4 regions of the Pseudomonas nunensis genome follow, and region 4 is predicted to be linked to each of the others. Evidence: predicted binding sites of a transcription regulator. Region 4 holds the regulator's gene; each other region holds the start of a gene.

Region 1 (7,949 bases), 1.3 Mb from region 4:
GAGCCTTACAGCGGCGGCTTTGGCCAGGGCATTGAGCGTTTCGACACCGACGGTGAATGACATCGTGCTTCAGCGTCGAGGCGTCAGTGCTGATATGGCTCTCAGATTATCTATCTGCCTGGACACGACTCCCGAGTTCTGGCTGAACCTGCAATCGACTTACGATTTACGCAAAGCCGAAATTGAACGAGGAGCTGCGATTCGGGATCAGGTTGAGCGTCTTGCGCACTGCGCCTGATTCTCTGCTCTAGAACGAACCCCACGCTGCAAACGTGGGGTTTTTTGTGTCGTTCAGAATGCCTGGAGCATTCGCGATGCACGCTTCCACCAAGGCGCATTCACCGCACGCCTTGGCTGTTCACCCTCCAACAGCATATGCGGCACATCCTGTAACCGAATCCACGGCTGGTTATTCCAGTGCAGCAAGCTCAACGACATCTCTGGCCAGTTCAGCAGGCTCAATATCGGGCGTTCGGTCGAGGTCGGTTGCTGGGCGTCTCTGAGGGCTGGCACCACGTCGTGGGTCAGCCATTCGCGCAGGCCTCGGTATTCGGGGCAGTAGTGGTAGACCAATAGGGCGTAGACGCCGGATTCGCTGATGAGCAGGGTGTTTTCCACGCTGCCGTGGATGAGCATCTGCGCAGTTTGATGTTGGTCGGGGTCGAGTTTGCGGACGGCGCGCTCGTCGAGGAACAGGCGCAGGAGTCGGCCCAGGTCACGGGCGCTGAACCAGGGTTGGTTCTCGAGGAGGAGGGCGTGGAGGTAGAGTTTGTGGCGGGTGAAGATGTGTGGAATTAGATATGTGTCATCGCTATTCATTGATACAGCTCCTTTTGCTAAAGAGGCTGCCGTCAATCGTCGCCAAACAATTGGGTGGCAGCTGTACGCGGGTTGGCGAACCGGAGCAAAAGGAACCCGGCAGACCCGAAGGTCTCCCACGCACAGCCGCCATGATTCGATGTGGCGGAGGTGAACCCGCCGTCGATGGTCGTCGTACGCCTTAAGCTTCCAGGTCGCCAAACCCAGTGCTGAACATTCAGCAGAAGGTGAGCTTAGGAGCCTGGACTTCACGGCGCTATCGGACGGCGGTGGTGATCTTTGTAGGACGTTGCCGAGATGTTTGCAGGGCTGAGGATCAAAAGATCGCAGCCTTCGGCAGCTCCTACAGGAGGTGGTCTTTACAGTGTGGGAGGGCTGGGTGACCGAGGCGACTCATTCGCGGGCAAGCCTTGCTCCTACAGGGGATCGCATTTTTAGCAGGGTTACTCGGTCGGCGGATTGAGCTTTGCTTCCAGCTCCGCGACCTTCGCCTCAAGGCTTTCCAGCCGTGCCCGAGTGCGTGCGAGCACGACCATCTGGCTATCAAACTCTTCCCGGCTCACCAGATCCAGCTTGCTGAAGCCGCTTTGCAGCAAAGCCTTGAACTGGCTTTCGATTTCGCTTTTCGGCAGCGGGGTTTCGCCGCTGAAGAGGCGGGAGGCGGTGCCGCTCAGGGCGTCGAGGAAGTCTTTGGGCGCGAGCATGGGAAAGGTCCTGGAAACAATGGCGGGCAGTGTATCACGCAGTGTCTATAGTCAAATCCGCAGGCACGGATGCACGCTTTTCGCGCAGGCGGACGGACGGCCGCGCACTGTTGTTGTGCGTAATGTCATCGGCAGATGTGGGAAGTGGCTTGCAGCAGCGGCCAAAGGATTGAATTCAGTGGGTTTTGGCGAGATGGCAAGCTTTCTGCTTAGTCGCTAGTGACCCATGCACTGATGCAGTCGCTGTGACGAATGCAGTGCGCCACGCGGAACGGGGAAGTTTCGCACGGAGTGGTTAGCTGGCGTCGGACGGGCAGGTTAGGCCGACGATGCGTTACAAAGCCAGGCACTGCGCTTAGACTTGAGACGGGTTTGTTTTCCTGGGGCAAGTCCACCAATTCGGGAGAGAGTTTTCATGAAGCTAGTCACTGCCATCATCAAGCCGTTCAAACTGGACGATGTACGCGAGTCGTTGTCCGAGATCGGCGTGCAGGGCATTACCGTTACTGAGGTCAAAGGCTTCGGTCGGCAGAAGGGTCACACCGAGCTGTATCGCGGCGCGGAGTACGTGGTCGATTTTCTGCCCAAGGTGAAGATTGATGTCGCCATCGACGACAAGGATCTTGACCGGGTTATCGAGGCGATAACCAAGGCAGCCAACACCGGCAAGATCGGTGACGGCAAGATCTTCGTGGTCAATCTGGAACAGGCGATTCGCATCCGTACCGGCGAAACCGATACCGACGCAATCTAAGCCGCCACAAACCCAACGCCCCAGGAGAAAACAATATGACTCTGCGTAAATTCGCAGGGCTAGGAGCCCTGTTGTCCCTCGTAATGCCCAGCCTGGCTATGGCGGCAGACGAAGTGGCGGCCCCAGTCCTCAATTCCGGCGATACCGCCTGGATGCTGACCTCGACAGCCCTCGTGCTGTTCATGACCATTCCCGGCCTCGCGCTGTTCTACGGCGGCATGGTTCGCTCCAAAAACATTCTTTCCGTGATGATGCAGTGCTTCGCCATTACCGGTCTGATCAGCATCCTGTGGGTCATTTATGGCTACAGCATTGCGTTCGACACCACGGGCATGGAACAGGGCGTCATCAACTTCAACTCGTTCTTCGGCGGCATGGGCAAGGCGTTCCTCGCCGGCATCACGCCAGCCAGCCTGACCGGTCCGGCCGCGCTGTTTCCTGAAGCGGTGTTCGTGACCTTCCAGATGACCTTCGCCATCATCACCCCGGCGCTGATCGTCGGTGCCTTCGCCGAGCGCATGAAGTTCTCCGCGATGCTGGTGTTCATGGGCATCTGGTTCACCCTGGTTTACGCACCGATTGCGCACATGGTCTGGTCCGGTAACGGCGGCCTGTTGTGGGACTGGGGCGTGCTGGACTTCGCGGGCGGCACCGTGGTGCACATCAACGCCGGTGTGGCTGGCTTGATCTGCTGCCTGGTACTGGGCAAACGCAAAGGCTTCCCGACCACCCCGATGGCACCGCATAACCTCGGTTATACCCTGATGGGCGCGGCCATGCTGTGGGTCGGCTGGTTCGGCTTCAACGCCGGTTCCGCCGCTGCGGCCAACGGCACTGCCGGTATGGCGATGCTGGTCACCCAGATTGCAACCGCCGCCGCTGCACTGGGCTGGATGTTCGCCGAGTGGATCACTCACGGCAAACCAAGTGCACTGGGTATCGCGTCTGGTGTGGTCGCCGGTCTGGTGGCAATTACCCCGGCTGCTGGCACCGTGGGCCCGATGGGCGCGCTGGTTATCGGCCTGGCGGCTGGCGTGGTGTGCTTCTTCTGCGCCACCACCCTGAAACGCAAACTCGGTTATGACGATTCCCTGGACGCCTTCGGCGTACACGGTATCGGCGGTATCCTCGGCGCGATCCTGACCGGTGTGTTCGCAGCACCGTCCCTGGGTGGCTTCGGCACCGTCACCGACATCGCCGCACAAGTCTGGATTCAAACCAAAGGCGTGGGCTTCACGGTGATCTACACCGCGATCGTCACCTTCATCATCCTCAAGGTTCTGGACGCCGTCATGGGTCTGCGTGTGACCGAGGAAGAAGAAGCGGTTGGCCTCGATCTGGCACAACACAACGAACGCGGCTACAACTTGTAAGACGCGCAGAAAAAACTTGCCCGGCTCGCCGGGCATTTTTTTGTCCGGGTTTTGTCATTTAAGCGGTAGCTGAAAGGTTTTTTCCTACGGCTTTTGTCGTGTTTACGGCGAGCGTTTTTCTGAGGCGAAAAACTTACAGCAATGCAGGAATATTAGGGCCTTTGTTTTTTCCCAGAGCGCGCTAGAATGCGCCCCGAACGTGCGGAGAACTGTATGTGGCAACAGACTCTGATTACCCTGCGGGCAAGGCCCCGGGGCTTTCATCTGGTAACGGACGAGTTACTCGCTGGTCTGCCTGAACTCAAGGCGTGCCGGGTCGGTCTGTTGCATTTGTGGCTGCAGCATACCTCGGCGTCGTTGACCATCAACGAGAACGCCGATCCGGCGGTACGTCGCGACTTCGAACGATTTTTCAATCGTCTGATCCCACAAGGAACAGATGACTATGAGCATAACGACGAAGGCCTGGACGACCTCCCGGCGCACTTCAAGGCCAGCGTGCTTGGCTGTCAGCTCAGTTTGCCGATTTCGGCAGGCCGACTGGCGTTAGGGACCTGGCAAGGCGTTTATCTGGGCGAGCACCGTGATTTTGGCGGTGCCCGTAAAGTCCTCGCCACCGTGCACGGTGAAGGGGCATAAGTCGCTGGTTGCCAGCGGCTGTTGATTTTTTTCCGGCGGCCTTCGACAGATGGCGAAGCTGGGCTATAACTAATCTGCTTTTCGCAAGTCATGAGGTAGAACATGAGCGACGATGATCTGGAAAACGACGACCTCGAAGTAGGCGACGAAGACGAGGCCGAAGAGGGCCTGGAAGCAGCAGCGGAAGACGTTGCTGACGACGACGGCGGTGAAACGCCGGTTCCGACCGCTAAAGGCAAGGCCAAGGCTGCTGTGTCAGTCGATGAGCTGCCAAGCGTCGAAGCCAAAAACAAGGAGCGCGACGCCCTGGCCAAGGCCATGGAAGAGTTCCTGGCCAAAGGTGGCAAGGTGCAGGAAGTGGAGGCTAATGTGGTCGCCGATCCGCCCAAGAAGCCTGACAACAAGTACGGCAGCCGGCCTATCTAAGCGCCTGTTACTGGCTTGCTGAAAAAGCCCGCCGTCGCTGCGGGCTTTTTCATGGGCGTAATAAAAGTCGCCTGCACAACACAACCCCTGTGGGAGCGGGCTTGCTCGCGAAAGAGGTGTGTCAGTCGATATCAATGTTGACGGATACGGCCTCTTCGCGAGCAAGCCCGCTCCCACATTTGATTGTTGGCGTTCACAAAATCTGTGTTCGAAACAGGTCCCCCTGTAGGAGCGAGGCTTGCCCGCGAAGAGGCCACAACATTCAGCATATGTGGTGGCTGACACCCCGCTTTCGCGAGCAGGCTCACTCCCATAGGGTTTGTGTCAGGCCGAGGCCGCGTTCCAACGGGCTAAAAGCGCCGGCAGATCGGTCAGGCTGCGAATCTCCGCATCCGGCAGACGATCCGCTTCCCAGGCCTTGCCCGTCGGGTTGAACCAGATTGCGCGCAAGCCTGCCTGTTGGGCGCCAGCGATGTCATCGCCGGGATGATCGCCAATGTGCACCGCCGTCTCGGCCGTCGCACCGCCACGCTGCAAGGCCTCGTGAAACAGCCGCGCATCGGGTTTGGCGATGCCGATGTCTTCGGCGCACAGCGCAAACTTGAAGTAATCCGCCAGGCCCAAACGACGGACATCGGCGTTGCCATTGGTGACCACGCCGAGGGCGTAATGGTTGGCCAGGGTTTCCAGGGTCGGCTGCACTTCCGGGAAGATTTGCAATTGATGCCGGGCATGCAAAAACACTTCGAAGCTCTGATCCGCCAGGTCTGAAGCCTGGCCGTGGTCGTAACCGGCCTCTTCCAACGCATGGAACAGCACCCGCCGGCGCAGAGCACTGATGCGGTGCTTGAGGCCCGGTTCGTTGTTCAGCACCCGCTCACGAATGGCCCACAAATGCTCCACCGGCACCGCGCCCAGGTTCGGTGCATGCTCGGTAAGCCATTCACGCAAGGTCGCTTCGGCACTGACGATCACCGGGGCGGTGTCCCACAGGGTGTCGTCGAGGTCGAAGGTGATCAACTGGATTCTCATGACTCATCGCCTTTGATTCGTTTGGCCCGCGGATGGGCACTGTCGTAGACCGTTGCCAGGTGCTGGAAGTCCAGGTGGGTGTAGATCTGGGTGGTCTTGATGTCCGAGTGGCCGAGCAGTTCCTGCACTGCGCGCAGGTCTTGGGAAGATTCGAGCAAGTGGCTGGCGAAGGAGTGCCGCAGCATGTGCGGGTGCAGGTTTTGCCCCAGTTCGCGCTCACCGGCGGCTTTGACCCGCACCTGAATCGCCCGTGGGCCAAGGCGCCGGCCTTGCTGGCTGACAAACACTGCGTCGTCTGCCGGGTTGGTCATGGCGCGCATTGGCAGCCACAGCTCCAGGGCTTCGCGGGCCTTTTTGCCGACCGGCAGCAGACGCGTTTTGCTGCCCTTGCCGAGCACCTGGACCATGCCGTCAGCCAGGTCGAGTTGATCCAGATTCAGCCCGGTCAGCTCCGAAAGCCGCAAGCCCGAGGAATAAAACAGCTCCAAAATCGCCTGATCCCGGCGCGCCAGGAAGTCATCCTCGACCGCGCCTTCCAGCAGTTGCAGCGCGCGGTCGGTGTCGAGGGTTTTCGGCAAGCGACGTTCGCCTTTGGGCGGCGCGAGGCCGTTGGCCGGGTCGTGATCGCACAGGCCTTCGCGATTCAGGTAGTGATAGAGCCCACGCACCGCCGACAGCAGACGCGCCAGGCTGCGGGACGATTGACCTTGTGAATGCAGGCGCGCGATCAGGCTGCGCAGGCGCTGGATATCCAGCGCGGCCCAACTGCTGATGTTCTGTTTGACGCACCAGCCCAGCACTTTATCGAGGTCGCGGCGGTAGGCGTACAGCGTGTGCGGCGACACCTGCCGCTCACTGCGCAGGTGTTCGCAGTAAGCGTCCAGTTGCCGTTCCACGATCAGCGTACCGAGCGCAGGGAGTTATTGACCCGTGGCAGCACTCGGCCCATGACTTCGGCGATGTAGCTCAAGAACAGCGTGCCCACCGAACTCTTGTAGTGCTGCGGGTCGCGACTGGCGATGGCCAAAACACCGTGGATGCCTTGATGGCTGATGGCGACAACGGCGGTGGAGCCGATCTGTTTGCGTTGTTCTTCGCCGAACAGGAAGTCGAGTTCGTGCTCACGCAGGCTGCCACTGACGCTTTTGTCTTCCGAAAGCAGGCCGCCAATCGCCGTTTGCGCTTCGGCGTGAGTGGCCCAGCGACCCACCGGCATGGGGTTGTCGCCCAGCAGGATGAGGCTGACGAAAGGCACCTGGAAGTCCTGGCGCAGGCTGTCTTCGACGCTGATTACCACGTCTTCCAGGCTGGCGGCATCCATCAGCGCGAGAATCAGGCGGCGGGTCTTGTCGAACAGGCGATCGTTATCGCGAGCGACGTCCATCAAGTGCGACAAACGATGACGCAACTCGATGTTGCGGTCGCGCAGGATGGTCATCTGGCGTTCCACCAGCGACACGGTATCGCCGCGCTGGTGGGGGATGCGCAAGGCCGGGAGCAATTCTTCGTGCTCGACGAAGAAATCCGGATGAGCCTCCAGGTACGCGGCAATCGCCGCCGCCTCAAGGCTTTCGGAAGGGGATTCGTCGGGCTGTAGGGCGGGGACCTGGGGCTTATCTTTCATGGATTTGGCTCTCTCAAAGACGCACTTGTCCTTCATATACGCGCACTGCCGGGCCGGTCATCATGACCGGTTGGCCTGGGCCTGCCCATTCAATGGACAGGCGCCCGCCGGGCAGGTCGATCAATAGCGGCGAATCCATCCACCCCTGGCTGATCGCGGCCACTGCAGCAGCGCAGGCGCCGGTGCCGCAGGCCTGGGTTTCCCCGGCTCCACGTTCCCAGACGCGTAGCTGCGCACGGTTCCGGTCGATGACCTGCAGAAAACCGACATTGACCCGCGCCGGGAAGCGCGGGTGGTGTTCGATTTTCGGGCCCAGTTCATGCACCGGTGCGTTATTGATGTCGTTGACCCGCAGCACGGCATGGGGGTTGCCCATGGACACTGCCGCCAGTTCCACCGTGGAGCCGTCGACTTCGAGCTGATAGCTCAGGGCCTGGCCTTCGGCTTCGAACGGGATGTCGGCCGGCACCAGGCGCGGAGCGCCCATATCGACGCTGATCTGGCCGTCGCTGCGGATATCCAGCTCGATGATGCCGCTTTTGGTCTCGACGCGAATCTGCCGCTTGGCGGTCAGGCGC
Region 2 (7,949 bases), 630 kb from region 4:
CGCGAGCAAGCCCGCTCCCACAGGGTTCGATAGTGTTCACCCGATTGTGAAACCACCAAAAATCCCTGTGGGAGCGAGCTTGCTCGCGATTGGATCTAGAGGTCAGCGAATAACTGAAGGCTAATTAACCCTCTTCCCCCTCATCATCATCCCCACCATCGACCTTCATCCCCAATTCCTTGATCTTGCGCGTCAGGGTATTACGCCCCCAGCCCAGCAAAACCGCTGCATCGCGACGGCGGCCGGCGGTGTGTTTGAGGGCGGTTTCGATCATGATCCGCTCGAACGCCGGCACCGCGCTGTCGAGCAGGCTCGACTGACCACGAGCCAACGCCTGATCAGCCCACTGGCGCAGCGCTTGCTCCCAGTTGGTCACCGGCGCCGAATCCTGCGGCAGGTTCAGCAGCTCCGGCGGCAAGTCACTGATGTGCACTTCGCGACCCGAAGCCATCACCGTGATCCAGCGGCAGGTGTTCTCCAGCTGACGCACGTTGCCGCCCCACGGCAGGTTCTTCAGGTATTCCTCGGTTTCGCTTTTCAGCAGCTTCGGTTCCACCGCCAGTTCTTGCGCGGCGCGGCTGAGGAAGTGCTTGGCCAGGGTCGGGATGTCTTCGCGACGGTCCGACAGCCGTGGAATGTGGATGCGGATCACGTTGAGGCGGTGGAACAAGTCCTCACGGAATTTCCCGGCGTGCACCAGAGTTTCCAGATTCTGGTGGGTCGCGGCGATGATGCGCACATCGACCTTCACCGGTGTATGACCACCGACGCGATAGAACTCGCCATCGGCCAATACCCGCAGCAAACGGGTCTGGGTGTCCGCCGGCATGTCGCCGATTTCATCGAGGAACAACGTGCCGCCGTCAGCCTGTTCAAAGCGCCCGCGACGCAGGTTGGCCGCGCCAGTGAACGCGCCTTTTTCGTGGCCGAAGAGCTCGGATTCCATCAGGTCTTTCGGGATCGCCGCCATGTTCAACGCAATGAACGGCGAGGCCGCGCGTGGGCTGTGGCGGTGCAGGGCGTGGGCCACCAGTTCTTTACCGGTGCCGGATTCGCCGTTGATCAGCACGGTGATGTTGGAGTGGCTCAAGCGCCCGATGGCGCGAAACACTTCCTGCATCGCCGGCGCTTCACCGATGATTTCCGGGGTGCGAGTCAAGGCGACCGGGACTTCCAGGCCTTGCTGTTCCTGGGCGTGCTGGTTGGCGCGCTTGACCAGGGAGACCGCTTCGTCGACATCGAACGGCTTGGGCAGGTATTCGAACGCGCCGCCCTGGTAGGAGGCGACAGCGCTGTCCAGGTCCGAGTGGGCAGTCATGATGATGACCGGCAGCCGTGGGTGTTGTTCGCGAATCCGCGCCAAAAGGTCCAGGCCGCTGGCACCCGGCATGCGGATGTCGGAGATGATCACGTCCGGCTGCTGGCGCGCCAGGCGGCTCATCACGCCATCGGCGCTGTCGAAGCTTTGCGTGGTCATGCCTTCTTGCTGCAAGGCTTTTTCCAGGACCCAACGGATAGAACGGTCGTCATCGACGATCCACACGGTTTCACTACGGCTCATGTCGATGTGGCTCCTTGTTCCAGTGGCAGAAAGATCGAGAAAGTGGTGTGGCCTGGGTGGCTGTCACACTCGATCAAGCCCTGGTGCTGGCTGATGATGTTCTGGGTAATGGCCAAGCCCAGCCCGGTACCGTCCGGGCGGCCACTGACCATTGGAAAGAAGATGGTTTCCTGCAAATCCGCAGGAATGCCCGGACCGTTGTCGATGATCTCGATCTTGGTCACCAGGCGATGGCGCACGTGGCCGATGGTGAACTGGCGCATGGCGCGGGTGCGCAAACTGATGCGGCCCAGGCGCAGCTCGTTCTGGCTGCTGATGGCCTGCATCGCGTTGCGCACGATGTTCAGCACGGCCTGGATCATCTGTTCGCGATCGATCAACACGTCGGGAATGCTCGGGTCGTAGTCGCGCACCAAGGTGATGCAGCCCTGGCTTTCGGCCTCAACCAACTGACTGACCCGCTCCAGCACTTCGTGGATATTGCACATGGCCAGAGAAGGCAGTTTGTTCGAGCCGAGCATCCGGTCCACGAGGTTTCGCAGACGATCGGCTTCTTCGATGATCACGTTGGTGTAGTCGCGCAGGCTTTCTTCCGGCAGCTCGCGGGCGAGCAATTGCGCGGCGCCGCGAATCCCGCCCAGCGGATTCTTAATCTCATGAGCGAGGCCGCGTACCAGCATCTTGCTGGTTTCCTGCTTCGACAGCTGCGCCTCTTCCTTGGTGATCCGCAGCAAGCGGTCACGGGGGTGGACTTCCAGCAGCAGCATCGTGTCGCCGTTGCTCAGGATCGGCGTGACCGCGTAATCAACGGTCAGGGTCTGGCCGGTGAGGGCGGTGAGCATCGCTTCGCGCTTGGTGAACGGGTGCGCTTGCTCGACGGCCTGGCGCAGGGAATTCAAGGCTTCAGTAGATTCGGTGAACAACTCACTGATGAACTGCCCATGGCTACGCTGGCCGCTGATGGCCAGGAGCATTTCCGCCGCCGGGTTCATGTACTCGAGGCGCAGTTCGGCGTCGAGCAGGATGGTGGCGGTGGTCAGGTTGTCGAGTAATAGTCGATGCAGTGCGTCGCTAATGGTCATCCGGACCTCTTTTGGAGCAGGGTGCGCGCAACAAATGAGCGCTGATGCGGGGAAAATGCAAAAACCAAACCAAAGCTCCGAAAAGAAGCGTTTGAGGCCTGAAACGGGCGTTTGACGCTCGATCGCGTGGCGTTCTGCCAGCTTTTGCGGGTACTTTCGAACCAAAATGGGCTTGGATGTGGGTACGGTGCACCCTATCGCACCAATATAGTGCGCAAACCTGAACGAGGTTAGAAGAACTTCAGGAAGGGATTTTTTTCTTCGGGAGGTTTGTCTTTGAGCGGACATTCCGGCCGTTGGCCGTAGTCGGTGAGGGTGCAAGGCTTGACCTTGCGCTTCTGCGCCAGGGAAATGCGCAGCATGTGGAACGGCTGATTTGCTGTGCGCTCGACGGTGCGACCCTGTTCGTCGAGGATTTCCACTGACAGGTTATGGCTGCCGCGATCGATATTGCTCAAGGCGAACACCGGACTGATGCCAGGTTCGGCGGTGGGCTGGCCGTCGAGTAACAAACGGTAGCGATGACCGCGCTGCAAGCCGGGTTCGCTGGTAACGCTGACGATCAACTCGCCGGCGCTGCTGCGGACCGTGGTGTCTGGTTCCGGCACCAGTACCCGCAGCATGTCGTAGTGGAACAGCGGTTGTTCTTCCGGCTTTTGCGCGGCGATCACCGGCGCAGCGTTGGTCGGGTTGGCGGACATTCGATTGCTGGTGGCCAGCGGCACACGCTTGGCATTGCCGGGGCGCGGCTGGTCGGTGAAGACCCGATTGCCTTGGGCGTCGACGTAGGTATAGACGTCGGCCATCGCCGGAAAGGCGATCAGGCAGATGATCAACAGCCAGCCCTTCAAGGCGTGTGTACCCGTTGCACAGTGAGCGTCACGCTGGGGCTTTGCTGCACCACGTCTTCCCCGTTGATCACTTGGACCGCGAGGCTGTGCTCGCCGCGATCAATGTTCACCAGTTGCAGGATCGGCACGTTGCTCGGCTGGCCATAAGGTTGTTCGTCCAGCAACAGCCTGAACAAGTGCGGGCCTTGCAGTCGCGGCTTGATCAGCACGCTAACGGTGAAGGTGCCGTTGTTGGCGCGCAGGGCTTCGGTGGTGGGCAGGCCTGTGAGTTCAAGCACCTCGTAGGCGTTGCGCGGTTGTTCGCGGCTGCTGGATTCGGCAGGCGGAGTGACAGGTGCCGAAGGCGCGACACTGTTGAGCGGCGGCAACTCCACCGGCTGCGCCTTGACGCCATCCGGCGGTTGATTGCTGTAGGCGGTGTTGCCGTTGGCGTCGGTGTACTTATAGATCTGCGCTGCGGCGGGCAGGGCGATCAGCAGCAACATCAGGAGAAAACCACGACCCATAAAATCGACCGGAAGCGAAGGTGTTGGGTTGCAGCATAGGTCAGGGCTGGCGATAGACCCAAGTCGTTAACATTTGGGCATGATTTACCTCGGTCTATCAGACAGCACAAAACCCATGTGGGAGCGGGCTTGCTCGCGAATGCGGTGTGTCAGCCTGCATTTTTTCTGAATGACACACCGCATTCGCGAGCAAGCCCGCTCCCACAGGTGATCATCGTCAGTCGACGAATCGCAGGCACAAAAAAGGCCTCCCGAAGGAGGCCTCTTTTTGTCACGCCGCGTGCAGCCGGCGCTACCGGATCAGCAGCTGTAGTACAGCTCATATTCCAGTGGGTGTACGAAGGTGCGGACCTTGATTTCTTCTTCGCTTTTCAGAGCGATGTAAGCGTCGATGAAGTCGTCGGAGAACACGCCGCCTTTGGTCAGGAACGCGCGACCTTTGTCCAGCTCTTCCAGGGCTTCTTTCAGGCTGCCGCAAACTTGTGGGATCTCTTTCGCCTCTTCAGGCGGCAGGTCGTACAGGTTTTTGTCAGCTGCGTCGCCAGGGTGGATCTTGTTCTGGATGCCGTCCAGGCCAGCCATCAACAGTGCAGCGAAGCCCAGGTACGGGTTGGCTGCTGGATCCGGGAAGCGAGCTTCGATACGGCGAGCGCGAGGGCTGGACACGTAAGGAATACGGATCGAAGCGGAACGGTTACGAGCCGAGTAGGCCAGCATTACCGGAGCTTCGAAACCTGGGACCAGACGCTTGTAGGAGTTGGTCGACGGGTTGGTGAAGCCGTTCAGGGCCTTACCGTGCTTGATGATACCGCCGATGAAGTACAGGGCGGTGTCGGACAGGCCGGCATAACCTTCGCCAGCGAAGGTGTTCTTGCCATCTTTGGCGATGGACAAGTGAACGTGCATACCCGAACCGTTATCGCCGTACAGAGGCTTAGGCATGAAGGTCGCGGTGCGGCCGTATGCGTCAGCAACGTTGTGTACGCAGTACTTCAGGGTCTGAACTTCGTCAGCCTTGGCGACCAGGGTGTTGAACTTCACACCGATTTCGTTCTGGCCAGCAGTCGCCACTTCGTGGTGGTGAACTTCGATGGTCAGGCCCATTTCTTCCATGGCGTTGCACATGGAGGTACGGATTTCGTGGTCGTGGTCGAATGGCGGAACCGGGAAGTAGCCACCTTTGATACCTGGACGGTGCCCGCGGTTGCCGCCTTCCACGTCCTGGTCGGACATCCACGAACCTTGTTCGGAGTAGATTTTGAACATCGAGCCGGAGATGTCCGACTTGAATTTAACTTGGTCGAAGATGAAGAATTCTGGCTCTGGACCTACGAATACGGTGTCGCCGATACCGGTCGACTTCAGGTATTCCTCGGCACGCTTGGCGATCGCACGTGGGTCACGGTCGTAGCCTTGCATGGTCGAAGGCTCGATCACGTCGCAAACCAGGATCAGGGTCGGCTCTTCGGTGAACGGGTCGAGAACGGCAGTGCTGTCGTCCGGCATCAGGATCATGTCGGAGGCTTCGATGCCTTTCCAGCCAGCAATGGAGGAACCGTCGAACATTTTGCCTTCTTCGAAGAAAGCGTCATCCAGCGCGTCGCGAGCCGGCATGGTCACGTGGTGCTGAGTGCCTTTGGTGTCCGTGAAGCGCAGATCAATCCACTTGACGTCATGATCTTTGATGAGTTGAACCGACTTCGACATAGTGTCCTCCGGGTGGCTTCGGGCTTAGTAGTGGATGCCCTTAGAATGTGGGTGATGCCGGCGCGAATACTCTGCCAAGGCAACCTGCCTCACAAGGGAGCAAATTGCATGCCAGTGCCCCACCATGGGTTTTTTGCCCCAATATCACGCTTATAGAGGTGCATTGCGCCGCAAAGCTGAAATAACTGCCCCGTAATGTAGCGTCTATTTCAACAAATGACCCGTTTTGGTGCGCGCGAAACGTTCTGCATATTAACTGGTTAAACCTTGAGCAATTTCCGCTATAATCCGCGCCCCCCTTTTTCGGCTGGCCCAGCGCGCGCTGTTTTCATGAAACTAATCGTAAAAGTCTTCCCCGAGATCACCATCAAGAGCCGCCCGGTACGGATGCGTTTCATCCGCCAATTGGCCAAGAACATCCGTGCCGTGCTCCGCGATCTGGACCCGGCTGTGGTGGTGAACGGTGTGTGGGACAACCTCGAGCTGGAAACCCGCGTCACTGAGCCCCGGGCCCTGAAGGAGATGACCGAGCGCCTGAGCTGCATGCCGGGCATCGCGCATTTCCTGCAGGTCGATGAATACCCGCTGGGTGACTTCGACGACATCGTTGCCAAGTGCAAGCAGCACTACGGCGATGCACTGGCCGGGAAGATCTTTTCGGTGCGTTGCAAGCGCGGTGGGCATCACACCTTCTCGTCCATGGACGTGGAGAAATACGTCGGCAGCCAGCTGCGTCGTCAGTGCGGCGCCGCCGGGATTTCGCTGAAAGAGCCGGAAATCGAAGTTCGCATCGAAATTCGCGACCAACGGTTGTATGTGATCCACAGCCAGCACAACAGCATCGGCGGTTATCCGCTGGGAGCGCTGGAACAGACGCTTGTATTGATGTCCGGCGGCTTTGACTCGACAGTCGCCGCCTACCAGATCATGCGCCGTGGCCTGATGAGCCATTTCTGCTTCTTTAATCTGGGCGGACGGGCCCATGAACTGGGCGTCATGGAAGTCGCGCACTTCATCTGGAAGAAGTACGGCAGCTCCCAACGCGTGTTATTTGTCAGTGTGCCGTTCGAGGAAGTACTGGGAGAAATTCTCGGGAAAGTCGATAACAGTCATATGGGCGTAGTTTTGAAGCGTATGATGTTGCGCGCTGCGTCGAAGATTGCCGATCGGCTGGACATTGATGCGCTGGTTACCGGTGAGGCGATCTCCCAGGTTTCGAGCCAGACGTTGCCGAACCTGTCGTTGATCGACTGTGTGACCGAGAAGCTGGTCTTGCGCCCGCTGATCGCCAGTCACAAGCAGGACATCATCGACCTGGCCAACGAAATCGGGACTGCCGACTTCGCCAAGCACATGCCGGAATACTGCGGGGTCATCTCGGTGAACCCCAAGACCCACGCCAAGCGCAACCGCGTGGAGTACGAAGAACAACAGTTCGACATGGCGGTCCTCGAGCGTGCGCTCGAAAACGCCAAACTGGTGCCGATCGATCGCGTGATCGACGAATTGGGCCAGGACTTGCAGATCGAAGAAGTCAGCGAAGCACTGGCGGGCCAGATCATCATCGACATCCGTCACCCGGATGCCGCTGAAGACGAGCCGCTGGAACTTGCTGGCATTGAGGTACAGACGATGCCGTTTTATGCATTGAACGCTCGTTTCAAGGAACTGGACCCTACTCGCCAGTACCTGCTGTATTGCGACAAAGGCGTGATGAGTCGCCTGCATGCCCACCATTTGCTCAGTGAGGGGCATGCCAATGTGCGCGTTTATCGACCGAGCTAAGTGCCCGGGGCTGTTTGCCTGTGGCCTGCGTCACCGGCCCCCCGACGCCGCCGTCAAGCTGTAACGGCTTTGCCGGACTCTACTGTTAATCGCTGCCAAGACTTGTCAGCACACCGAATCCTCTGATCGAGATACACAAGTGATCGAAAATCTACGCAACATCGCCATCATTGCTCACGTTGACCATGGTAAAACCACCCTGGTAGACAAACTCTTGCGTCAATCCGGCACCCTGGAGCGCAACGAGCTCAACGACGAGCGCGTGATGGACTCCAACGACCAGGAGAAAGAGCGCGGTATTACCATTCTGGCGAAAAACACCGCCATCAACTGGAACGGCTACCACATCAACATCGTGGACACCCCGGGCCACGCCGACTTCGGCGGCGAAGTTGAACGCGTAATGTCGATGGTTGACTCCGTTCTGCTGCTGGTTGACGCTCAAGACGGCCCTATG
Region 3 (7,949 bases), 740 kb from region 4:
AGCACTTCCTTGCGGTAACTGAGCAGACCGCCGATTTCGCCGCCGCTAACCACCGACGTGATGTCGATGGTGCTGGAACCACGGTTCATCTGCAGCGCCATGCGCGACGGATCGTCCTTGCTCGGTACGGTTTCCAGGGTATTGGTGGTGTTGCCCATCACCAATGGCTGGCCGCTGCCGACGTAGATGTCGTAGCTGGTGCCGCGCTCGACGACTTGCGCACCGACCATCTCGGACAGTTGGCGCACGGCTTCGTTACGGGTGTCGAGCAGGTCGTTCGGCTGGCCACCGCTGGTGGAGATTTCGCCGATCTTCTGGTTCAGGTTGGCAATCGAGGTCGCCAGTTTATTCACCTGGGCCGCCATGTCAGCCAGGCTGCCATTGATGGTGGTGTTCTGGTCATTCAACTGTTTGGCGATGCTGTTGAAACGCGCGCTCAACGCCTGGGCGCCGGTCAGTACCGACTGGCGCGAGGTATCGTCGGTCGCCGAGGTCGAGACGCCCTGCATCGATGTGAAGAACTTCTGCAACACGCCGGTCAGGCCGGTGTTGGTGTCGGACAGCGAGGCGTCGAGTGGCGTGGCCTGGTCCAGGTACGAGGCGGCTTCGCTGTTCAGCGAAGTGGCCGTGCGCAATTGCGAATCGAGGTAAGAGTTGTACACCCGGCGCACATCCGCCAGGGTCGTACCGGTGCCGATGAAGACGTTCCCGTACTGCTGCGAGGCCTTGGTGCCCTGCACGGTTTGCTGACGTGAATAACCGGCGGTGTCGACGTTGGCAATGTTGTTGCCTGTGACAGCCAGGGAGGATTGGCTAGCCGCCAGACCCGACATCCCGATATTGAGCAAACTCATGGTTCAGACCTTATGCCTTGTGCCTATAAAGGCGTGGTGGTAGCGCCCGCCGCAGCGTAGTTTTGGTAACTCGTCATCTGCTTGGCTATCTGCGAAATCTTGCTGGCGTAGTTCGGGTCGGTTGCATAACCGGCCTTTTGCAACTCACGCACAAACTGTTCTGGGTTATCGGCCGACTTCACGACATCTTGATAGCGATTATTGGATTGCAGCAACGTCACAAGGTCATGGAAGCTGTCCTTGTAAGAGGCGTAGGAACGGAACTCGGCCGTCTCCTTGACCATCGCGCCATCCCTGAATTCGCTGGTGATCGCCCGCGCCGAATCACCCTTCCAACTGCTGCCGGTCTTGATCCCGAACAGGTTGTGACTGCTGCTGCCATCCTGGGCGCGCATGACCGATTTGCCCCAACCGGTTTCGAGCGCGGCCTGGGCCACCAGGTAACGCGGATCGACGCCAATCCGGTCGGCAGCTTCCTTGGCCATCGGCAGCATGGTGTTGACGAATTCGTCGGCGGAACTGAACGCTTTCTTGGCCGGTGCGAGAGGAATCTGCGCCATCGCGCGACCGTAAATCTGCATCTGCCCGCTCGACGCCGATGACGTTGGCGACGGCAGCCAGTCGCCGTTGTACAACGGACCAGTACCGGTCGCCGTAGCGGTGGCGCGCTCAGGCAACAGGTTTTTCAGGGAGGTGGCGGCGGTTGTGGTGCTGGTCGCGGTGGACGGCACCAGGCCGGCGAGCAAACGGTCGGCCAGTCTCGGCGGCAAGGCCAGGCGCCGCTGGTTGAGCAGCGCCACGTCATTGCTGTGAGCGGCCGTCGCTGTCGGCGCCTTGACCCCACGCGAAGCCCACAATGGACGCTCGCCGTTAAGGCGCGACAACGGGCCGTTCGTGGCGACCGTACCGGCGGCTACCGGCGTGGTGACTGCCTCGACCTTGGCTTTCGCTGCTTCCTGCTTGGCTGCGGAGTTCGCCGCTGCCTCACCCGGAGCCAGCGGTTTGTTCTTCGACATCTGACGCATCAACACGTCCGCCAGGCCAATACCGCCGCCTTCGCGAGACATGGACACGGCCATCTGCTGGTCAGACATTTCCTGGTATTGCTTGGCAGCCGGCGTGTTGAGCGGATTGTCCTTGCCCAGTTCGTCGGTGGCCGAGCGCATGGACTTGAGCATTTCACCGAGGAACAGCGATTCGAATTCCTGCGCTACTTTGCGCATGTTGCCGTCGCTGTTTTTGTCGCCGATCTTGAGCTGGTTCAGACGATTGAGGTCGGAGTAAGAACCCGAGTCGCTGGTGCTGAGCGTGCCGCTCTTGCGCATGTCCATGGGTGCGGTCCTCAGATCACGATCAGGTCGGCTTGCAGCGCGCCGGCCTGTTTCAGTGCTTCAAGGATGGCCATCAAGTCACCTGGCGCCGCGCCGACCTGGTTCACCGCACGAACGATTTCGTCGAGGGTGGTGCCCGGACCGAACTTGAACATTGGCTTGGCTTCTTGCTGGGCGTTGACCCGCGAGCGCGGCACGACCGCCGTCTGCCCATTGGACAGAGGACCGGGCTGGCTGACGATCGGGTCTTCGGTGATGGTCACGGTCAGGCTGCCGTGGGTCACGGCGGCCGGGGACACTTTCACGTTCTGGCCGATCACGATGGTGCCGGTCCGCGAGTTGATGATGACTTTCGCCACCGCCTGACCCGGATCGACTTCAAGGTTTTCGAGGATCGACAGGTAGTCGACGCGCTGGCTCGGATCGAGTGGCGCGGTGACGCGGATCGAACCGCCGTCGATAGCTTGGGCAACACCAGGACCGAGCAGGTCGTTGATCTTGTCGACCACGCGCTTGGCGGTGGTGAAGTCGGAACGGTTGAGGTTCAGGGTCAGGCTGTTGCCCTGGTTGAAACCGCTCGGCACCGAACGCTCGACCGACGCACCGCCAGGGATACGACCGGCCGACGGAACGTTGACAGTGATCTTCGAACCGTCACGACCTTCGGCATCGAAACCGCCGACCACCAGGTTGCCCTGGGCGATGGCGTAGACGTTGCCGTCGATACCTTTAAGTGGCGTCAGCAGCAAGGTGCCGCCGCGCAGGCTCTTGGAGTTACCGATGGAGGACACGGTGATATCGACCTGCTGACCCGGCTTGGCAAACGCCGGCAAGTCCGCACTGATCGACACCGCCGCGACGTTCTTCAACTGCACGTTGCCCGAACCCGGCGGTACCTTGATCCCGAACTGCGAGAGCATGTTGTTGAAGGTCTGCAGGGTGAACGGGGTCTGGGTCGTCTGGTCGCCGGTGCCGTTAAGCCCGACCACCAGGCCGTAACCGATCAATTGGTTGGACCGCACGCCGGAAATGCTGGCGATGTCCTTCAACCGCTCGGCTTGAGCGGTGAAGGCTGCGGACATCAACAAGGCAGCGACCATGAGACTTCTGAAGTTCAACGTAGCCACCTAGAAAGGGAACAGCGGGCTGAGGAAGAAACGGTCGAACCAGCCTGGCTGACTCGCATCGGCAAACGCACCGGTGCCCGAATAGGTGATACGTGCATCGGCGACGCGGGTCGACGACACGGTGTTATCGGTGGCGATGTCATCGGCGCGCACCAGGCCGGCAATCCGCACCAGCTCATCGCCCGAGTTGAGGGTCATCCACTTCTCGCCGCGCACGGCAATAATGCCGTTGGGCAAGACGTCGGCGACGGTCACGGTGATCGAGCCGGTCAGGCTGTTGCTCTGGCCGGACTTGCTGGCGCCGTTGGTGGCACGGTCGCCGCTGTAGCCGACGTCCAGGCTCAGGTCGCCGCTGCCCACCGGATTATTGGTGCTCAAGCCACCGCCAAACAGCGAAGACAGGCCGATGCCGGTCTTGCTGGTCTTGTCGATCTGCGAGTTGGCGCCTTTGCTGGCCTGGGTCCTTTCGTTCAGGGTGATGGTGATGATGTCACCAACCCGGAAAGCCTTGCGGTCGCTGTACAGGTTCTGTTCAAAACCGGCCTGATAGATCGAGCCATTGTTGGCGGCAGCCGGCAACGGCGTGCGCGGCAACACCGGGGCGTAATACGGGTCATTGGGCTTGGGCGTCGGCGCGACGCAGCCCGCGAGTGCGACTACCCCACTCAGTGCCAGAACAGATACAAAGCGATTCATGACCCTACCTCACGGTGTTGCTGGCGACCGATGGCCGCCCCATAGACTTGATTACAGATTCTGCGTTACGAACGAGAGCATCTGGTCGGCGGTGGAGATCACCTTGGAGTTCATCTCGTAGGCGCGCTGAGTGGTGATCATGTTGACCATCTCTTCAACGGTGCTGACGTTGGAACCTTCCAGGGTGTTCTGCAGCGTGGTACCGAAACCGTTCAGGCCCGGCGTGCCGACTTGCGGCGCGCCACTGGCAGCGGTTTCCAGGAACAGGTTGTTACCCACGGCTTGCAGGCCGGCCGGGTTGATGAAGTCGGCGGTTTGCAAGTTGCCGATCACCTGGGAAGCCGGGTTGCCAGGAACAGTGATGGACACCGTGCCGTCAGTACCGACCGTGAAGGTCTGGGCGTTGTTCGGGATGACAATCGCTGGTTCCAGGGCGAAACCGCTGGCGTTCACAATCTGGCCGTTGGAGTCGAGGTGGAACGTGCCGTCACGGGTGTAGGACGTGGTGCCGTCCGGTTGCAGAATCTGGAAGAAACCGCGACCGTCGACCGCCAAATCCAGCGGCTGCTCGGTGGTTTGCAGGCTGCCGGCCGAGAAGTTTTTCTGGGTGCCGACGATGCGCACACCGGTACCCAATTGCAGACCGGACGGCAGTTCGCTGTCCTGGGTCGACTGGGCGCCTGGCTGGCGTTTGATCTGGTACAGCAAGTCCTGGAACTCGGCGCGATCACGTTTGAAACCCGTGGTCGATACGTTCGCCAGGTTGTTGGAAATGGTGGTCAGGTTAGTGTCCTGGGCGGACAGACCTGTTTTGGCAACCCATAGAGCCGGAAGCATTTCGATTCTCCTCGTGCGCCTGTTTTACGGCGCGACGTTCTGGTAATTAGCTGATCTGCAAGACCCGAGCCATGGCCTGGTCATCGTCTTTGGCGGTGTTCATCATCTTGATGTGCAGCTCGAACTGCTTCGACAAGGCCAGCACCGAGGTCATTTCTTCCACGGCGTTGACGTTGCTCGACTCCAGGAACCCGGACACCAGCTTGACGCCTGCATCGGCTTGCGCCGGTTTGCCGTCCTTGGTGTGGATCGAACCATCCAGGCCTTTGGTCATGTTCTTCAGGTCTGGGTTGACCAGTTTGATGCGGTCGATTTCGGCCATCACGCGCGGGCCTTCGCCCATCGAACGAATGCTGATGGTGCCGTCTTCGCCCACTTCGATTTTCTGCTCGGGCGGCACGGCAATCGGCCCGCCATTGCCCATCACCGGCATGCCGTTGCCGGCACGCAGCACGCCGAGGGCGTCAATGTTCAGGCTGCCGGTGCGCACGTAGCTTTCGCTGCCATCGGGGCTCTGCACCGCGATCCAGCCGTTGCCGGTCACGGCCACGTCGAGGTCACGACCAGTCTCCACCATCGAACCTGGCGAGAAGTCAGTGGCCGGACGTTCGCTCATGGCAAAGGCACGCGCCGGAAAGCTGTCACCAAACACCGGCATCGAACGGGCCTGTTCCAGGTCCTTTTGAAAACCGTTGGTGGAGATGTTCGCCAGGTTGTTCGCGTGAGCCTTCTGCGCCAGTGCATTCTGGCTGGCGCCGGTCATTGCCACATAAAGGTACTTATCCACACTTAATCCTCTGCATGCCGGACGTTTGCCGCCCACTGCTGTACTGATGAGCCTTAAGCAATTTGCAGACCAACTTTTTTCTGACGGCCCGGGGCCCGGCAAACAAAGGACTTGAGGGGTTTGGAGGGGATGAAGGGATTGTGTCGAAGTCGAAAAACCGGCGGTGTTATGCCGTTTGGTGGCAAGGCTCAGCCTCACGAGCCCCGTAGCAGCTGTCGAGCACCGCGAGGCTGCGTTCGGCGACGAAGTCGTCGTAAACCCTAGGCACGCGGTCGACATGACACAACGCTCGGTCTGATTTCACGACGACTTTGTCGCCGAACGCTGCCTCGCGGTGCTCGACAGCTGCTACAAAGCGCTAAGCGCCGGGCTCTTTGCCGACGTCATACTCACGCAACTTATTGGCAATGGTCGTATGCGAAACCCCCAACCGCTTGCCCAACTGCCGACTGCTCGGATGCTCGGAATACAACCGCTCCAGCACCGCTTTCTCGAAGCGCCCGACAATCGCATCCAGCCCGCCTTCCAGCGAGAAGTCGCCAAGCGGCTGACGCACGCCGTAGTCCGGCAAGCGAATGTGTTCGGCCTTGACGGTCCCGCCTTCGCACAACGAAACCGCCTGGAACAACACGTTTTCCAACTGCCGCACATTGCCCGGCCAATGGTAATGACTGAGCCGCTCCATGGCCGTCGGCGCCAGTTTCGGCAGCGGGCAACCGATCTGCCGACTGGCCTGGTCGAGGAAGTGCTCCACCAGCGGCGTCAAACCGTCGAGGCATTCGCGCAGTGGCGGGATGTGCAACGACAGCACGTTCAAGCGGTGATACAAATCCTGGCGAAACTCGCCGCGGGCGCACAACTCGGACAAGTCCACCTGGGTCGCACAGATCACCCGCACGTCCAGGTAAACCTCTTCATCACTGCCTACACGGCGGAAGCAACCGTCCTGCAAGAAGCGCAGTAATTTCACCTGCAAGCGCGGACTCATTTCCCCAACGCCATCGAGAAACAACGTACCGCCCGCCGTCAGCTCCAGCAGCCCGAGCTTGCCTTCGGCCCGCGCCCCTTCGAAGGCGCCAGGGCCGTAACCGAACAACTCGGTCTCGGCCATGGATTCCGGCAGACCAGCGCAATTAAGCGCCATCAACGGTGACTGCCCTCGCGGACTCGCCAGGTGACAGGCCCGCGCCAGCAGTTCTTTGCCGGTGCCGGTTTCGCCTTCTATCAATAGAGGCGCATCCAGCGGCGCCATGCGCCGGGCCTCGCGCACCACTGCGGCCATGACTTTCGAACTCTGGAAGATGCTGTCGAAACCGCGCAGCTCTTGTTTGCGCACGTTGTAGATGCGCTCGCCGACCCGATCCGCCCGGTGCAACGTCAACACCGCGCCGGCCATGGCCTCGCTGTCGTCATGCTCCGATTGCAGCGGGGCGATGTCGGCGAGAAACACGTCACCCTTGACCTTCACCCGCAGTCCGTTGATCCGCGACTTGTTGGCGCGCACCAGTTCCGGCAAATCGAAATCTTCGGCGTAACGGGACAAGGGAATCCCCGGCACCTCGTCCACCCGCACTCCGAGCAACTGCGCCGCCGCGCGGTTGGCCGCGACGATCGAGCCGCCCATGTCGATCGACAACACCGGGAATTCCAGAGCGCCGAGCAACGCGTTGAGCTCCATGTGCCGACGTTCACTGGGCATCAGCCCTACACGCTTGACGCCGAATACCCCGCCAATCGCCTCGAATTTCGGACGCAACGCCTGGAACTGGATGTTGATCAGGTTCGGGCAGTGCAGGTAGATCGCGTTGCCATGCTCACCGCCGACCTCGCCGCGCGCGACGTTGATCCCGTATTCCACCAGCAGGTTGAGAATGTCGCGCAGGATGCCGATACGGTTTTGGCAGTGGACTTTGATACGCATATAAAAGGCCTGAAAAAGCGGTGAGTGAATTGGATGCCAAACACTTCACCCTGTGGGAGCGGGCTTGCTCGCGAAGGCGCCGGCACATCCAACATTAATGTGCCAGACAGACCGCTTTCGCGAGCAAGCCCGCTCCCACAAGGGGGATTGCGGTGTCCTCGGGGGTATTTTTCTGCGAGGACACTCAGATAGTCGTCAAGATTATGTGACACCCAGAGCGCTTTTCAAACCCGGAAAACTCAATACCTGCGCCACAACCGCCAATCCGTAACGAAAACTTTACGAAAAATACGGATTTCTCCTACACGCGACCCGAACCACTTGCTGCATCACCGCACGCCTTGGGGTATCTCTAAGTCCATAGCTGTACATAACAAGAACGACTTCCCCCTAGCA
Region 4 (7,949 bases):
GTGAGACCGTATTGTCTGATTTCACCACTGCTTCGCAGCCGAACGCAGGCTTCGCCAGCTGCTACACAAGGATGCGGATCAGCCACCTTCGCCGAAGTAGTCGTTGATCAGTGCCACCAATGCTTGCAGCGCCTCTTCAGCCTGTTCGCCTTCAGTGCTCAGGTGGATCTTTGTGCCTTTGCCAGCCGCCAACATCATCATGGCCATGATGCTTTTACCGTCGACTGTGGATTCCGGCGTGCGTCCTACTCTGATCGAGCAATCCTTGAACTCACCGGCAACGCCAACGAATTTTGCAGAAGCGCGGGCGTGCAGGCCCAGCTTGTTGATGATTTCAATTTCCAGAGCAGGCATCGCGTTGTGAATCCTTTAGCTGAGGTCGCGGTGGCGAACCTGGACGTTCTTCAGGGATTGTTGCAGGGCCTGACCCAGACGTTCGGTCAGGTAGACGGAGCGGTGATGACCGCCGGTGCAGCCAATGGCAATGGTGACGTAGGCGCGGTTGCTGGCGGCAAATCGCGGTAGCCACTTGAACAGGTAACCGTAGATATCCTGGAACATCTCTTCGACGTCCGGCTGCGCAGCCAGGTACTCGGCCACTGGTTGATCGAGTCCTGATTGCGCTCGCAGCTCCGGTTTCCAGTACGGATTGGGCAGGCAACGCACGTCGAACACCACGTCGGCATCTACCGGCATGCCACGCTTGAACCCGAAAGACTCCACCAGGAACGCCGTGCCGGGCTCCGGCTGGTTCAGCAGGCGCAATTTGATGGTGTCGCGCAACTGGTACAGGTTCAGGCTGGTGGTGTTGATCTTGAGGTCAGCCAGATCGGCGATCGGCCCCAGCAACTGCGTCTCGTCTTCGATCGCCTCGGCCAGTGAGCGATTGGCGTTGCTCAGCGGGTGGCGGCGGCGGGTTTCCGAGAAACGCTTGAGCAGGGTTTCTTCATCGGCGTCCAGGTACAGCACATCGCACTGGATATGCCGGCTGCGAACTTCTTCAAGTAATTCGGGAAAGCGCGAGAGGTGGCTGGGCAGGTTGCGCGCGTCGATGGACACGGCGACCAGCGGCTGTGCCAGCTCGGTATGAATCAGGGCGCGTTCGGCCAGTTCCGGCAGCAAACCGGCGGGCAGGTTGTCGATGCAGTAGTAGCCGTTGTCCTCAAGGACATTGAGCGCGGTACTTTTACCGGAGCCGGAACGGCCACTGACAATGATCAGGCGCATGATTAGTGACCGTTTTGCTCGTCCAGGACAACCTGATACAAGGCTTCGTTGCTCGGGGCACTGCGCAGTTTTTCGCGTACTTCCTTGCGATCGAGCATGCTGGCGATCTGGCGCAGCAACTCCAGGTGCGCATCGGTGGCGGCTTGCGGGACGAGCAGGACAAACAGCAAGTCAACCGGGGCGCCGTCGATGGCGTCGAAATCGATAGGTGCATCAAGGTGCATCAGGGCGCTGATGGGGGAGTTGCAACCCTTGAGGCGACAGTGGGGGATGGCGATGCCGTTGCCAAAACCGGTCGAACCGAGTTTTTCACGGGCAATCAGAGCCTCGAAGACATCTTGCATCTCCAGATCCGGCACTTCCCGGGCGATCAGGTTGGCAATTTGCTCGAGGGCTTTCTTTTTACTGCCGCCCGGCACGTTCACGAGGGAACGGCCGGGGGTCAGGATATTTTCAAGTCGGATCATGGGTAGGGAGTGTTAACGACCGGTCGCGCCCTGGAGGAGGCTCTGGGTCTTTTCCTTATGCTTTTTGAGTTGTTTATCCAGCTTGTCGGTAAGTGAGTCGATCGCCGCGTACATATCGGTATGTTCCGCGTTGGCGACCACTTCACTGCCGGGAATATGCAGGGTGGCTTCGATTTTCTGCTTCAGCTTTTCGACCGTCATCGTCACCTGCACATTGGTGATCTTGTCGAAATGCCGCTCTAATCGTTCGAGTTTTTCGCCGATGTAGGCGCGCAGGGGTTCGGTCACTTCCAGTTGGTGTCCACTGATGTTGACTTGCATACAGCTTCTCCTTCGTTGCCAGTGCATAAAGCGGCAGGTAGAGGTACCTGCCACTGGAACGCTGTGCTGTGGCTTACATCAACCGCTTGCGTTCGCTCGAAGGCGCGATCCCGAGGGACTCGCGGTACTTGGCGACGGTGCGGCGAGCCACCTGAATGCCTTGTGCCTCCAGTAAACCAGCGATCTTGCTGTCACTCAACGGCTTTTTCTGATTTTCCGCGGCAACCAGTTTTTTGATGATCGCGCGGATCGCTGTGGACGAGCATTCACCGCCTTCAGAGGTGCTGACATGGCTGGAGAAAAAGTATTTCAGCTCATATATGCCCCGAGGGGTATGCATGAACTTCTGGGTAGTTACCCGCGAAATCGTCGATTCGTGCATGCCCACTGCTTCGGCGATGTCATGCAGGACCAGCGGTTTCATGGCTTCGTCGCCGTATTCCAGGAAGCCGCGTTGGTGCTCGACGATCTGGGTGGCCACTTTCATCAGGGTTTCGTTGCGGCTTTGCAGGCTCTTGATGAACCAGCGGGCTTCCTGCAACTGATTGCGCATGAAGGTGTTGTCGGCGCTGGTGTCGGCGCGGCGTACGAAACCGGCGTACTGGGCGTTGACCCGCAGCCGTGGCACCGACTCCTGGTTCAACTCCACCAGCCAGCGCTCGTTGTCCTTGCGCACGATCACGTCGGGAACGACGTATTCGGCTTCGCTGGACTCGATTTGCGAGCCCGGACGCGGGTTCAGGCTCTGGACCAGTTCGATGACCTGGCGCAGTTCATCTTCCTTGAGTTTCATGCGGCGCATCAACTGGCTGTAGTCGCGGCTGCCGAGCAGGTCGATGTAATCGGTGACCAGGCGCTTGGCCTCGGCCAGCCAAGGCGTCTTGGCGGCCAGTTGGCGCAATTGCAGCAACAGGCATTCGCCCAGGTTGCGGGCGCCGATTCCGGCCGGTTCGAATTGCTGGATGCGGTGCAGGACGGCTTCGATTTCGTCCAGTTCGATGTCCAGTTCCGGATCGAAGGCTTCGAGGATTTCCTCGAGGGTTTCGTCCAGATAGCCCTGATTGTTGATGCAATCGATCAGGGTCACGGCGATCAGGCGATCGGTGTCGGACATCGGTGCCAGGTTGAGTTGCCAGAGCAGGTGGCTTTGCAGGCTCTCGCCGGCCGATGTGCGGGTGGTGAAATCCCACTCGTCGTCATCGTTGCTCGGCAGGCTGCTGGCGCTGGTCTGGTAGACGTCTTCCCACGCGGTATCGACGGGCAGCTCGTTGGGAATGCGCTCGTTCCAGTCGCCTTCCTCGAGGTTATCCACCGTCGGGGCGGTTTCCTGGTAGGAGGGTTCCGAAACATCGGCGTTGGGTTGCTGTTCGGCTTTGTCGGCCAAGGGGTCGGCGTTATCGAAGTCGTCGCCTTCTTCCTGGCGTTCGAGCATCGGATTGGACTCCAGGGCCTCCTGGATTTCCTGTTGCAGGTCCAGGGTCGACAATTGGAGCAGGCGGATGGCCTGTTGCAGCTGAGGTGTCATCGTCAGCTGCTGGCCCATTCTCAAGACTAGCGATGGTTTCATGGCAGGGGCTTAACACCTTATTCGCCGGCGCGCATGCGCCATCCACTACAGGGCGCCGGAGCGCCAAACTTAAGCAAATTATATGCCCGATACTGCAGGGTTTGCCTAGAGCGCTGTAACAATAAAAAAATGTTGATTTTTTATCGATACAAGCGCTCGGGCTTCCAGCCAGACACCTCAGTGCTTAAAGGCGGAACTCATGGCCCAGGTACACTTCCTTGACCAGTTCGTTGGCCAGGATGGTGGCAGAGTCACCTTCGGCGATCAGCTGGCCATCGTTGACGATGTAGGCGGTTTCGCAGATATCCAGGGTTTCACGGACGTTGTGGTCGGTGATCAGCACGCCAATGCCCTTGGCCTTGAGGTGATGGATGATCTGTTTGATGTCGCCTACCGAAATCGGGTCTACACCGGCGAAAGGTTCGTCGAGCAGGATGAATTTCGGGTTGGTGGCCAGCGCGCGGGCGATTTCTACCCGGCGGCGTTCACCACCGGACAGGCTCATGCCCAGGTTGTCGCGGATATGGCTGATGTGGAATTCCTGCAGCAGGCTTTCCAGCTCTTTGCGGCGACCGGCCTTGTCGAGTTCCTTGCGGGTCTCGAGGATGGCCATGATGTTGTCGGCCACCGACAGTTTGCGGAAGATCGACGCTTCCTGCGGAAGATAGCCGATACCGGCCTTTGCACGACCGTGCATCGGCTGGTGGCTGACGTCCAGGTCGTCGATCAGTACGCGGCCCTGATCGGCCTGTACCAGGCCGACGATCATGTAGAAACAGGTGGTCTTGCCGGCGCCGTTCGGGCCCAGCAGGCCGACGATCTGACCGCTGTCGATAGACAGGCTGACATCACGCACGACCTGGCGGCTCTTGTAGCTCTTGGCCAGATGCTGAGCTTTCAGGGTTGCCATTAATTGGCCTTTTTCTGGTCGGTTTTCGGCTTCGGCTGGATCACCATGTCAATGCGCGGACGCGATTCGGTGACCTTGTTACCCGTGGCACGACCGGCGCTCGCCAGTTTCTTGACCGTGTCGTAGACGATTTTCTCGCCCTGGGTGGTGTTGTTGTCTTTGTCGACAACCTTGGCCTTGTCGATCAGCACGACGCGGTTTTGCGCGGCGTGGTACTGGATGGTCACGCCCCAGCCCTGGACAGGCTTGGAGTCGCCAGCGGTCTGCAGTTGCTCGAAGTAGGCAAGGTTGCCCACCGAGGTCACGACATCGATGTCACCGGCCGGGGTGCGGGTGATGGTCACGGTGTTGCCGGTGACCTTCATCGAGCCCTGGGTAATGATCACGTCGCCTTTATAGGTGGCAACGCCGTTCTTGTCGTCCAGCTGGGCATCGTCGGCCTGAATGCGGATAGGCTGCTCTTGATCGTTCGGCAGAGCCCAGGCGCTCACGCTTCCCAGTGCTGCGCCCAGACTGAGCAAAATAGGGAGAGTTTTAACGAGCCTCATACTGTCCTCTTACGTTCGATAGCAGGTGTATCCTGCTTTCTTTCAAATACGCTTTCATTCCGTTGCCAGTCGATACACCGCCAGCGCCGTCGATTCTAACGGGTTGGTCGGTCTGCGCATATTGCTGCTGCGGGAACACTGTCATACGGGTGCTGGTAACAATCAATTCACGCTTCTGTTCATCGGTGCGCGCAATGCGGACCGAGTCGATCAGCTCTACCTGTGTGCCGTCTGCATTCACTTCGCCACGCAAACTCGTGACATGCCAAGGGAATTCGGTGCCGCGATACATGTTCAGGTCCGGGTTGGTCAGCAGCGACACGTCGGTCGCCTTGAGGTGCTCGACCTTGTCGGACGTCAGGTCGTACTGCAAGCCGCCGTCGGGCAGATACTGAACGCTGTGAGCGTTGAGTGCGTAATAGTCGATTGCGCTTTCATCGACTTTTGCCACTGGCTTGTCGAGGAAGCGTTCCGGGCTGATGTTCCAGTAGCCGACCGCAGCGAATATCGCAGCGATGCAACCGAAGAGCATGAACCTGCGAAACTTTTTGCTCAGAATAAACATAATTGGCTCACAAATACGCGGCGTTGGCCGCATCCAGGCGGCCTTGGGCGCGCAGGATCAGTTCGCAGAATTCGCGGGCGGCACCTTCGCCGCCACGGGCCAGAGTGACACCGTGGGCGTGTTCGCGCACAAAACTGGCGGCATTGGCCACCGCCATGCCCAGGCCGACGCGGCGAATCACCGGCAGGTCCGGTAGATCGTCACCGAGGTAGGCAACCTGTTCATAGCTTAGGTTGAGTTGGCCAAGAAGCTCGTCAAGTACAACGAGTTTGTCTTCGCGACCCTGGTAAAGATGTGGAATGCCGAGGTTTTTCGCTCGACGTTCGACTACCGGGGTTTTACGGCCGCTGATGATAGCGGTCTGCACGCCGGCTGCCATCAACATCTTGATGCCCTGGCCGTCGAGGGTGCTGAAAGTCTTGAATTCACTGCCGTCTTCGAGGAAGTACAGGCGCCCGTCGGTGAGGACGCCGTCGACGTCGAAAACCGCCAGCTTGATGTTCTTGCCGCGTTGCAGCAGGTCGTCGCTCATTACATTACTCCTGCACGCAGAAGATCGGAGAGGTTGAACGCGCCTACCGGGCGGTCATCCTTGTCGACGACTACCAGTGCGTTGATTCGATGGTCTTCCATGATTTTCAGGGCTTCAGCTGCCAGCATATCGGGCCGGGCGGTCTTGCCATGAACAGTCATGACCTCGTCGATGGTCGTGTGGTGGATATCGATGGTCCGGTCGAGGGTGCGGCGCAAATCGCCGTCGGTGAAGATCCCGGCCAATTTGCCGTCGGCCTCCACGATCGCGGTCATGCCCAGGCCCTTGCGGGTCATTTCCATCAAGGCGTCCTTGAGCAGCGTGCCACGTTGCACCTGGGGCAATTCTGCGCCGGCGTGCATGACGGTTTCGACTTTCAGCAGCAGGCGTCGGCCCAGCGCGCCGCCCGGATGGGAAAACGCGAAGTCTTCAGCGGTAAAGCCGCGCGCCTCCAGTAGCGCAACGGCCAGGGCATCGCCCATCACCAGTGCGGCGGTAGTCGAGGAGGTCGGCGCCAGGTTCAGGGGGCAGGCTTCGTGCTCCACGTGAACGTTGAGATTGATCTCGGCGGCCTTGGACAGCGGTGAGTCTGGATTACCGGTCATGCTGATCAGCTTGATGCCCTGGCGCTTGATCAGCGGCAGCAGGGTGACGATTTCATTGGTGGAGCCGGAGTTCGACAGCGCCAGGATAATGTCGTCGCGGGTGATCATGCCCATATCGCCGTGGCTGGCTTCAGCCGGGTGAACGAAGAAAGCCGTGGTGCCGGTGCTGGCCAGGGTGGCGGCAATCTTGTTGCCGATATGGCCGGATTTGCCCATGCCCAGCACGACCACGCGGCCTTTGCTGGCCAGAATCATCTCGCAAGCGCGTACGAAATCTGCGTCGATATGGGGCAACAAGCCTTTTACGGCTTCCACTTCGAGGCGGATGGTGCGTTGTGCCGATTGAATCAGGTCGCTGGATTGGCTCATGTCAGAATCGTATAGCCCGATGAAAAGGCGGCGATTATAGCGGTAATGATCGAAACCCTCACGCTAGTTCGTCGTGCTTTGTAAATCCCTGTTACGGAAACCCTCCAAATCAGCGTTTTCGCCTGTCATATTGCTGAACATGCGCCGGCTTGGGCCTTTGGCGCTTGCCCGTTGCAGTGATATAGTTCGCCGCCAGTTCGGCCTGCCCGGGGAGGTATGTGCTTTCGTCAGAAAGTCAGGCGTCCGAGTGAGAGGCTGCATCGCAAGGAGTTTAGATGAGTGCCGATAACGCCTACGCGGTCGAGCTGAAGGGACTGACCTTCAAGCGCGGTACGCGCAGCATTTTCAATAACGTCGATATCCGCATCCCGCGCGGCAAGGTCACCGGCATCATGGGTCCTTCCGGGTGTGGCAAGACCACGCTGTTACGGCTGATGGGCGCACAGTTGCGACCTACCAGCGGCGAAGTCTGGGTCAACGGCCAAAATTTGCCCAAATTGTCTCGCAGCGACCTGTTCGATGCGCGCAAGCACATGGGCGTGCTGTTTCAAAGCGGCGCGCTGTTTACCGATCTCGATGTATTCGAGAACGTTGCCTTTCCGCTGCGGGTTCATACCGAGCTGCCGGAAGAAATGATCCGTGACATCGTCCTGCTCAAATTGCAGGCCGTGGGTTTGCGTGGCGCCATCGACCTGATGCCGGACGAATTGTCCGGCGGCATGAAGCGTCGTGTCGCGCTGGCCCGGGCCATTGCCCTTGATCCGCAGATCCTCATGTATGACGAGCCCTTTGTGGGGCAGGACCCGATCGCCATGGGCGTGCTGGTGCGCCTGATCCG

The links. Region 4 encodes sigma-54, which starts transcription at its own class of promoters, with help from an activator protein. Its sites were predicted from a motif close to ANTGGCATNNANNTTGCTNT; they were not measured.
Positions count from the first base shown of each region.
Region 1: a site for sigma-54 is predicted at 1,716-1,735, ahead of glnK (P-II family nitrogen regulator). Genes of this name have one in related genera too.
Region 2: a site for sigma-54 is predicted at 5,804-5,823, ahead of glnA (glutamate--ammonia ligase). Genes of this name have one in related genera too.
Region 3: a site for sigma-54 is predicted at 5,687-5,706, ahead of NK667_RS19425 (flagellar basal body rod protein FlgF). Genes of this name have one in related genera too.

Region 1 is NZ_CP101125.1:6,479,937-6,487,885, forward strand. It holds gene NK667_RS28500 (HigA family addiction module antitoxin) at 1-238, shown strand, start outside; gene NK667_RS28505 (BRO-N domain-containing protein) at 292-819, opposite strand; gene NK667_RS28510 (accessory factor UbiK family protein) at 1,263-1,523, opposite strand; gene glnK (P-II family nitrogen regulator) at 1,939-2,277, shown strand; gene NK667_RS28520 (ammonium transporter) at 2,313-3,650, shown strand; gene NK667_RS28525 (secondary thiamine-phosphate synthase enzyme YjbQ) at 3,864-4,289, shown strand; gene sutA (transcriptional regulator SutA) at 4,392-4,715, shown strand; gene NK667_RS28535 (HAD family hydrolase) at 5,040-5,747, opposite strand; gene xerC (tyrosine recombinase XerC) at 5,744-6,643, opposite strand; gene NK667_RS28545 (DUF484 family protein) at 6,646-7,371, opposite strand; gene dapF (diaminopimelate epimerase) at 7,385-7,949, opposite strand, start outside.
Region 2 is NZ_CP101125.1:5,802,989-5,810,937, reverse strand. It holds gene ntrC (nitrogen regulation protein NR(I)) at 125-1,561, opposite strand; gene glnL (nitrogen regulation protein NR(II)) at 1,558-2,643, opposite strand; gene NK667_RS25465 (DUF4124 domain-containing protein) at 2,874-3,494, opposite strand; gene NK667_RS25460 (DUF4124 domain-containing protein) at 3,491-4,000, opposite strand; gene glnA (glutamate--ammonia ligase) at 4,301-5,707, opposite strand; gene thiI (tRNA uracil 4-sulfurtransferase ThiI) at 6,038-7,492, shown strand; gene typA (translational GTPase TypA) at 7,632-7,949, shown strand, end outside.
Region 3 is NZ_CP101125.1:4,440,006-4,447,954, forward strand. It holds gene flgK (flagellar hook-associated protein FlgK) at 1-854, opposite strand, end outside; gene flgJ (flagellar assembly peptidoglycan hydrolase FlgJ) at 878-2,185, opposite strand; gene NK667_RS19410 (flagellar basal body P-ring protein FlgI) at 2,197-3,285, opposite strand; gene flgH (flagellar basal body L-ring protein FlgH) at 3,313-4,008, opposite strand; gene flgG (flagellar basal-body rod protein FlgG) at 4,060-4,845, opposite strand; gene NK667_RS19425 (flagellar basal body rod protein FlgF) at 4,892-5,632, opposite strand; gene NK667_RS19430 (sigma-54-dependent transcriptional regulator) at 5,991-7,553, opposite strand.
Region 4 is NZ_CP101125.1:5,177,866-5,185,814, reverse strand. It holds gene NK667_RS22870 (HPr family phosphocarrier protein) at 79-354, opposite strand; gene rapZ (RNase adapter RapZ) at 370-1,227, opposite strand; gene ptsN (PTS IIA-like nitrogen regulatory protein PtsN) at 1,230-1,694, opposite strand; gene hpf (ribosome hibernation-promoting factor, HPF/YfiA family) at 1,707-2,015, opposite strand; gene NK667_RS22850 (RNA polymerase factor sigma-54) at 2,089-3,582, opposite strand; gene lptB (LPS export ABC transporter ATP-binding protein) at 3,767-4,492, opposite strand; gene lptA (lipopolysaccharide transport periplasmic protein LptA) at 4,492-5,040, opposite strand; gene lptC (LPS export ABC transporter periplasmic protein LptC) at 5,027-5,599, opposite strand; gene NK667_RS22830 (KdsC family phosphatase) at 5,613-6,137, opposite strand; gene NK667_RS22825 (KpsF/GutQ family sugar-phosphate isomerase) at 6,137-7,111, opposite strand; gene NK667_RS22820 (ATP-binding cassette domain-containing protein) at 7,387-7,949, shown strand, end outside.